2 regions of the Streptomyces liliiviolaceus genome follow, and region 2 is predicted to be linked to the other one. Evidence: riboswitches for the same ligand, from Rfam matches in the RefSeq annotation. Region 2 holds a riboswitch; the other holds the start of a gene.

Region 1 (4,410 bases), 7.3 Mb from region 2:
ACGAGCGCCGCCAGCGCTACGACAACGTCCCCTACGGCACCGCCTTCGAGAAGCTGACCGCCCTCGCGTACCCGGAGGGCCACCCCTACCACCACACCCCGATCGGGTCGATGGCCGACCTGGACGCGGCCACCCTTGAGGACGCGCGCGCGTTCTTCCGCACCTACTACGCGCCCAACAACGCCGTGCTGTCGATCGTCGGGGACATCGACCCGGAGCAGACGCTCGCCTGGGTCGAGAAGTACTTCGGTTCCATCGCCGGGCACGACGGCAAGCCCGCCCCGCGCGACGGCTCGCTCCCGGAGACCATGGGCGGGCAGCTGCGCGAGGTCGTCGAGGAGGAGGTCCCGGCGCGTGCGCTGATGGCCGCCTACCGGCTCCCGGAGGACGGCACGCGCGCGTCGGACGCCGCCGACCTCGCCCTCACCGTGCTCGGCGGCGGCGAGTCGTCCCGGCTCTACAACCGGCTCGTACGCCGTGACCGCACCGCCGTCGCGGCCGGGTTCGGTCTGCTGCGCCTCGCCGGAGCGCCCTCCCTGGGGTGGCTCGACGTGAAGACCTCCGGCGACGTCGAGGTCCCGGTCATCGAGACCGCCGTCGACGAGGAGCTCGCCCGGTTCGCCGAGGAGGGCCCCACCGCCGAGGAGATGGAGCGCGCCCAGGCCCAGTTGGAGCGCGAGTGGCTGGACCGTCTCGGCACGGTCGCGGGCCGCGCCGACGAACTGTGCCGGTACGCGGTCCTGTTCGGCGACCCCCAGCTCGCCCTGACCGCCGTGCAGCGCGTTCTCGACATCACCGCGGAGGAGGTCCAGGAGGTCGCCAAGGCCCGCCTGCGCCCCGACAACCGCGCGGTGCTGGTCTACGAGCCGGTCGCCCCCGAGGAGACCGACGCGGCCGACGAGACCGACGCAGCGGACCACACCGACGAGGAGGCGGCCAAGTGACCGAGCTCGCCACGATGGAGTTCCACCCGCAGCCCCAGGCCGGCGAGGCCAGGCCCTGGGCCTTCCCGGCGCCCGAGCGCGGCACCCTCGGCAACGGCCTGACGCTGTTGCGCTGCCACCGCCCCGGCCAGCAGGTCGTCGCCGTGGAGGTCCTCCTGGACGCCCCGCTGGAGGCCGAGCCCAAGGGCCTCGACGGCATCGCCACGATCATGGCGCGGGCCTTCTCGGAGGGCACCGACAAGCACTCCGCCGAGGAGTTCGCCGCCGAGCTGGAGCGCTGCGGCGCCACGCTCGACGCCCACGCCGACCACCCCGGCGTACGGCTCAGCCTCGAAGTCCCCGTCTCCCGGTTGCCCAAGGCGCTCGGCCTGCTCGCCGACGCCCTCAGGGCACCCGCGTTCGAGGACGGCGAGATCGAGCGGCTGGTGCGCAACCGGCTCGACGAGATCCCGCACGAGACCGCCAACCCGGCCCGGCGGGCCGCCAAGGAGCTGTCCCGGCAGCTCTTCCCGGCGGACTCCCGGATGTCGCGTCCGCGCCAGGGCACCGAGGAGACGGTCACCGCGATCGACTCGGCGGCCGTGCGCGCCTTCTACGAGAAGCACGTACGCCCCGCCACGGCCACCGCGGTCGTCGTCGGCGACCTCACGGACGTCGACCTCGACGCGCTGCTCGGGGACACGCTCGGCGCCTGGACCGGCTCGCAGGCCCAGGCACGTCCCGTGCCCTCGGTGACCGCCGACGACACCGGCCGCGTGATCATCGTCGACCGGCCCGGAGCCGTCCAGACGCAGCTGCTCATCGGCCGCGTCGGCGCGGACCGGCACGACCGCGTCTGGCCCGCCCAGGTGCTCGGCACGTACTGCCTCGGTGGCACCCTCACCTCCCGCCTGGACCGCGTCCTGCGGGAGGAGAAGGGATACACCTACGGTGTGCGGGCGTTCGGCCAGGTGCTGCGCTCCGCTCCGGACGGGACGGGCATCTCGATGCTCGCCATCAGCGGCTCCGTGGACACCCCGAACACCGGTCCGGCGCTCGACGACCTGTGGAAGGTGCTGCGCACCCTCGCCGCCGAGGGCCTGACGGACGCCGAGCGTGATGTCGCCGTGCAGAACCTGGTGGGCGTGGCGCCCCTGAAGTACGAGACCGCGGGAGCCGTCGCGGGCACGCTCGCCGACCAGGTCGAGCAGCACCTGCCGGACGACTTCCAGGCGACGCTGTACAAGCAGCTCGCCGCGACCGGCACCGTGGAGGCCACCGCGGCCGCCGTGAACGCGTTCCCGGTGGACCGTCTGGTGACCGTCCTCGTCGGTGACGCCGCGCAGATCGAGGAGCCCGTCAGGGCCCTCGGCATCGGCGAAGTCAGCGTCGTGACGGCCGAGTAGGGATCTGTGGCCGGGTCGGTCCTGTGCTCGCGCAGGACCTGTCACGGCCGGGGCCCGGGTGACCGGACGAGTCACCCGGGCCCTTTTCTGTCCTTCTCCGCCCATGGTTTGTCCGTATTGCAGGGAAGTTGCCTGTCTGCCCTGTGGCATGCGCTACAAAAATGGTGATCCGTTTGTCCTTTGAAAGAGGCGCCGCTTAGCGTCGGTCCGGCTGTTCGTCAGGCACTGCGCCGCGTCCGCGGCACCGGACAGTCATCGCCGAGTCCCCGCATGGCGCGAGCCAGGGGAGCCGGGGACCCAGGTCCCTGGGGTGAATCGGACGCCCTTCCCGAAGGGGGTCCGTAGGAGACCTTCCTGCTCCGAACCCGTCAGCTAACCCGGTAGGCGAGAAGGAAGGAAAGGACCAGCCACTTCATGGCGTTCACCCGCGCCACGGGGAAGCACCGTCTTCCCAGCCGCATGACGCGCACCACCCGCAGGACCGTCGGCGTCGCCGCTCTGGCCACCACCGGTGTCGTGGGCACGCTGGCCGCCCCGGCGTTCGCCGCCGAGAGCGAGGTCGAGCAGACGGGCCCCCTGAAGGCCGTCACCATGGGCGACTCGGTCGCCCACGAGATCGACGCGCAGGCCGTCGCCCAGCGCCAGGCCGCCGAGCAGGCCGCCGCCCGCGAGAAGGCCGAGGCCGCCGCGAAGAAGCGCGCGGAGGAGGCCAGGGAGAAGGCCGAGAAGGAGCGCGAGGCCAAGGCCCGTGCGGCCCGCGAGGCCGAGCGCAAGCGCCTCAACGCCTACACCGCGCCGATCACCGGCTCGTACGTCTCCACGTCGTACCAGGCCGGTGGCGGTATCTGGTCCTCCGGCAGCCACACCGGCATCGACTTCCACGCCGCCAGCGGCACCGCCGTGCACGCGGTGGGCTCCGGCACAGTCGTGGAGGCCGGCTGGGGCGGCTCGTACGGCAACCAGATCGTCATCAAGATGGTTGACGGCACGTACACCCAGTACGGGCACCTCTCGTCCATCGGTGTCTCGGTGGGCCAGACGGTCACTCCGGGGCAGCAGATAGCCCTCTCCGGGGCGACCGGCAACGTCACGGGGGCGCACCTGCACTTCGAGGCACGGACGACCGCCGAGTACGGATCCGACATGGACCCGATCGCGTACCTCCGCGGGCACGGCGTGAACGTCTGACCGCACGGGCGCTTCGCACCGCACCCAAACCGCACCCGCACCGCACCTCCGTCGCAGGCCCCGGCTCACCGAGCCGGGGCCCGCGCGCGTTCGGACGGCTTCCGGTCACTTTCGTACCGGACGACTGCCTGTTCAGAAGCCCGGTGTGTCCAAAAAATATCCATGGATTCCCGGCTGCCTTCGGAATTTCCCGTTCTCTGCAATAGAGTCACCGAACAAGCGTCAATCGACCGCGTTTCGCGGGGATTAAGGCGGAGGTCCGGTCATGCGTATTCCCGCGCGCTCGGTATGCACGGCGATCCGGGACGACATCGTCGCGGGTGTCTACGAGCGCGGCAGCCGGCTCACCGAAGAACTGCTCGCGCGCCGCTACGGCGTCTCGCGGGTCCCCGTGCGCGAGGCGCTGCGCACCCTGGAGGCGGAGGGCTTCGTGGTCACCCGTCGGCACGCGGGCGCGTGCGTCGCGGAACCCACCGAGCAGGAGGCCGCCGACCTCCTGGAGATGCGCATGCTGCTGGAGCCGCTGGGCGCCGCCCGTGCCGCCCAACGGCGCACCGAGGCCCATCTCAAGGTGCTGCGCGGCCTGGTCAGGCTCGGCCAGGAGCGGGCCAGACGGGGCAGCAGCGAGGATCTGCGCTCGCTCGGGGGCTGGTTCCACGAGACGCTCGCGCAGTCCTCGGGCAGCCCGGCGCTGACCTCGACGCTCGGCCAGCTGCGGCACAAGATCGCCTGGATGTACTCGGTCGAGGCGCCCGCGAACCCCGCCGAGTCCTGGACCGAGCACGGGGCCATCGTGGACGCCGTGGCCCGCGGTGACAGCGACCGGGCCAGGGCGATCACGGCGCTGCACACGGAGCGGGCGATGTCCGCGCACCGGCTGCGTTTTCCGGGTG
Region 2 (4,410 bases):
GCCCGGTGCCGGCGACTTGGCGTGGTGGGGTGACCGATGGACGCGTTGTGGGGGAGCGGCACACGCGGCGGTGCTATGGGCTCCGCCACCGGGCCCGCCAGGAGCCGGGGTGTGGGCCGGTGCGCGGCGGTATGCGGGCGTCCGGTTAGGGTCCGGGCTCATGGACGTACTCATTCATGTCTTCGTCGCCCTGCACATCATCGGCATCGCCTCCCTGCTGGGCGGTTTCCTCACCCAGATGAAGGCCATGGGCGACGGCACGGCCCGCTTCACCCCCGCCATGCTCCACGGCGCGCTGACCATGCTGGTCACCGGCGCGGTCCTCGTCGGCCTCAACCAGGCCGACGACCAGACCGTCAGTAACGTCAAGATCGGCGTGAAGCTGGCACTCCTGGTCGTGATCCTCGGCCTCGTCTACGTCAAACGCGACGACGAGAAGGTGGAGAAGGGCCTGTTCGCCCTGGTGGGCGGGCTGACCACGGTGAACGTCTTCATCGCGGTGCTCTGGACCTGAGCGACCGCGCCGGGAGCCGCCCCGGAAACTGTCTCGGGAGCCGCCCCGGAAACCGGCCCGGAACGTGGACGGGGTACGGCACCCACGTGCCGTACCCCGTCCGCGTTCCCTGTGGGACCCCGTCCCCGTCCCCGTCCCCGGTGGGCTCTCAGCCCGGCCGCACCACGCTGTGGATCGGCATGTAGTAGATCGACTCCTCGCGGACGTACGCACCCGGCTTCGGAGCGTGGATCATCATGCCGTCGCCGATGTAGATGCCGACGTGGCTGATGTCGTCGTAGAAGAAGACCAGGTCGCCGGGCTGGGCGTTGTCCACGGAGACCGTCGTGCCGGTGTCGACCTGGTCCCAGGTGGTGCGCGGAAGCGTCACACCGGCGGCCTTCCATGCGGCCTGGGTCAGACCGGAGCAGTCGTACGAACCGGGACCGCTCGCGCCCCAGACGTACGGCTTGCCGATCTGGGCGCGGGCGAAGGCGAGCGCCTTGGCCGCCTTGGTGGAGGAGGCGGAGTCCGAGCCCGCCGTGCTCCCGGTGCCCGTACCGGTACCGGTACCAGCTCCCGTGCCCTGCGTCGCCGCCTCCTGGCGCCGGCGCTCCGCGTCGGCCGCCTGCTGCCGCGCCAGCTCGTCCGCCTTGCGCTGGGCCTCTTCCTGCTTCTTCCGCTCGATCGCGGCCAGGCGGGCCTTCTCCTCGGCGGTCAGCTTGGAGAGGAGCTCGCGCGCCTCGGCGAGCTTGCGCTGGACGTCAGCCTTGGACGTCTTCAGCGTGTTCTGCGTCGTGGTGAGCGTCTCCAGGCCCTCGGAGGCCTCCTGCCGCTTCTTCGACGTGGTGGCCCGCTGGGTGACGTACTCGTCGACGGCCTGCTTCTGGCGGGCGGTCAGCCGGTTCATCAGCTGGGTCTGGTCGAAGTAGTCCTGCGGGTTGTCCGCGAGGAGGAGGGAAGCGCTGTCGGGGGCGGAGGCTCCGGTGCGGTACTGCGCCGCGGCGAACGTCCCGAGCGCCTCACGCGCGGAGTTCAGCTTCTCCGTGCGCTGCGCCACGTCGTCGAGCAGCGTGGCGACGCGCTTGCGCTGCTTGGTGGTCTTCTCCTTGGCGGCGTTGTACTTCTCGGTGGCCGTGCCCGCCTGCTGGTAGAGGTCGTCGATCTTCTTCTGGACCTCCTCCGTGCTCGGCCTGGGCTCCGCGGCCGGCGAGGCGTCCGCCGTCTGGGAGAGCAGGGCCACCGAGGTCAGGGCCGCGGTGGCGAGGGCAGGCGTGCGGATGCCCAGGGAACTGGGGGGCCGCGACTTGCGGTGTGGCGCCACGAGGGCGTCTCCTTCCGTCATCCGCCTACCGAGTTAGCTGTCGGGTTCGGGCGAGTGCTTCGGAAGGTTTGCCCTACGGTCCTTGTCCCACGCGGGAGTTCGGACCGATTCACCCCAGGATCGGTTGGGTCCCCGGTTCCGGAGGCCACGAGGGCAGCCGGATTCGGCGGAGCCCGCTCGGCCCGGCGTTGTTCGCCGGTGCGGGTCGAGCGGCCTACGCGAAAGTTAGCCAATACGTGTGGCACCTGTGAAGTTTGATGTGCGATATGCCCGATACATTTTCGTGACCTGAACCACGGGCGTCGTCCGGCGACGTCAATTGGTCGCGATCTGCTCCGAGTTGTCCCCGGGGTGCGGGAGTGGGCCGATCGGGTCCCGGCGCGGCGCCCGAGCCGACGGACCGGCTTCCGGTCGGCTCGGGGATGCCCTCCGGCAGGTGGTGGCCGGCACACCCTGCCTTCGCACGGTTGCCTGCGCGCCCCGCCTTCGCACGGTTATACGGAGGCCGTCCGTACGCCGTTCAGATGCGGGTTGAAGTCCGCGCCCCGTGACGGGACCGCAGTGCACCCCGTCGCCGCCGCGGTGGCCACCGTGCGTAATGGCGTGCTCATCACGGGTGAAGCCCTGCCCATGGCCGCCCGGCCGGGATTCCGCCGAGTTTCCGGGGTGGCGGCCGGGTGTCAGTGGGGACGCCTAGACTCGGAGAGCGATGAGCAGCCTCTTTGATGACAGCTTCCTGGCGGACCTCAAGCCCTCCGGGGCCCACGAGGAAGAGCCCCCGCCGCCGCCCGAGGACGAGGCGCCGGACCACGGTCCGGACGACCTGTTCGGCGGGCGCTTCGACGTGCCCCCGAGCAGGGACGGCCACTACCGCGACGGCGCGCCCCGGCCGCTCGTGGACCCGGCCGCGCTCCTGGACGGGTTGAACGAGAACCAGCGCGCGGCGGTGGTCCACCACGGCTCCCCCCTGCTCATCGTGGCCGGCGCCGGCTCCGGGAAGACCCGTGTGCTCACCCACCGCATCGCCCACCTGCTGGGCGAGCGCAAGGTGCATCCCGGTCAGATCCTCGCGATCACCTTCACGAACAAGGCCGCGGGCGAGATGAAGGAGCGCGTCGAGCAGCTCGTGGGCCCGCGGGCGCACGCGATGTGGGTGATGACCTTCCACAGTGCCTGCGTGCGGATCCTGCGCCGCGAGAGCAAGAAGCTCGGCTTCACGTCGTCCTTCTCGATCTACGACGCCGCCGACAGCAAGCGGCTCATGGCCCTGGTCTGCCGCGACCTGGATCTCGACCCCAAGCGCTTCCCGCCGAAGTCCTTCAGCGCCAAGATCTCGAACCTGAAGAACGAGCTGATCGACGAGGAGGACTTCGCCGCCCAGGCCTCCGACGGCTTCGAGAAGACCGCCGCCCAGGCCTACGCGATGTACCAGTCGCGGCTGCGCGAGGCGAACGCGCTGGACTTCGACGACCTGATCATGACGACGGTCAACCTCCTGCGCGCCTTCCCGGACGTCGCCGAGCACTATCGCCGCCGCTTCCGCCACGTTCTCGTGGACGAGTACCAGGACACGAACCACGCGCAGTACTCTCTCGTCCGGGAGCTCGTCGGCAGTGCCACGGACCCCGTCGCGCACCCCGAGGACGTACCGCCGCGGGAGGACGACCTCCCGCCGGCCGAGCTGTGCGTCGTCGGTGACGCCGACCAGTCGATCTACGCCTTCCGCGGCGCGACGATCCGCAACATCCTCCAGTTCGAGGAGGACTACCCGAACGCGACGACGATCCTGCTGGAGCAGAACTACCGCTCCACGCAGACGATCCTGACCGCCGCCAACGCGGTCATCGAGCGCAACGAATCACGCCGCCCGAAGAACCTGTGGACGAACGCGGGCGCGGGCGCGCGCATCACCGGCTACGTCGCCGACACCGAGCACGACGAGGCGCAGTTCGTCGTCGAGGAGATAGACCGTCTCACCGACGCGGGCGACGCGAAGGCCGGCGACGTCGCCGTCTTCTACCGTACGAACGCCCAGTCCCGTGTCTTCGAAGAGATCTTCATCCGGGTCGGCCTGCCCTACAAGGTCGTCGGTGGCGTCCGCTTCTACGAGCGCAAGGAGGTCCGGGACGTCCTCGCGTACCTGCGGGTGCTCGCGAACCCCGAGGACTCCGTACCGCTGCGCCGCATCCTGAACGTGCCCAAGCGCGGCATCGGCGACCGCGCCGAGGCGATGATCGACGCGCTCTCCCAGCGCGAGAAGATCAGCTTCCCGCAGGCGCTGCGCCGCGTCGACGAGGCGTACGGCATGGCGGCCCGCTCGACGAACGCCGTCAAGCGGTTCAACACACTGATGGAGGACCTCCGCACGATCGTCGAGTCCGGCGCGGGCCCGGCGACCGTCGTGGAGGCGATCCTCGAACGCACCGGCTACCTCGCCGAGTTGCAGGCCTCCACCGACCCCCAGGACGAGACCCGTATCGAGAACCTCCAGGAACTCGCCTCCGTGGCGCTGGAGTTCGAGCAGGAGGCGGCCGGCGGCGAGGGCGCGGGCACGGCGGCCAACGAGGGCGAGGGTGAGGCCGAGGCCGGTACG

Evidence for each region. A riboswitch is a leader RNA that binds a small molecule or an ion and turns the genes downstream of it on or off. The one in region 2 is predicted to bind cyclic di-AMP.
Region 1: it holds a riboswitch for cyclic di-AMP, as region 2 does, so the genes downstream of both, J8N05_RS32760 (M23 family metallopeptidase) here and J8N05_RS01960 (C40 family peptidase) in region 2, are expected to answer to the same signal.

Annotation. Positions count from the first base shown of each region.
Region 1 covers NZ_JAGPYQ010000001.1:7,706,655-7,711,064, reverse strand. The annotation lists gene J8N05_RS32770 (M16 family metallopeptidase) at 1-944, shown strand, start outside; gene J8N05_RS32765 (M16 family metallopeptidase) at 941-2,329, shown strand; cyclic di-AMP (ydaO/yuaA leader) riboswitch at 2,576-2,730, shown strand; gene J8N05_RS32760 (M23 family metallopeptidase) at 2,744-3,517, shown strand; gene J8N05_RS32755 (GntR family transcriptional regulator) at 3,783-4,410, shown strand, end outside.
Region 2 covers NZ_JAGPYQ010000001.1:451,702-456,111, reverse strand. The annotation lists gene J8N05_RS01965 (hypothetical protein) at 161-514, shown strand; gene J8N05_RS01960 (C40 family peptidase) at 663-1,817, opposite strand; cyclic di-AMP (ydaO/yuaA leader) riboswitch at 1,825-1,996, opposite strand; gene pcrA (DNA helicase PcrA) at 2,527-4,410, shown strand, end outside.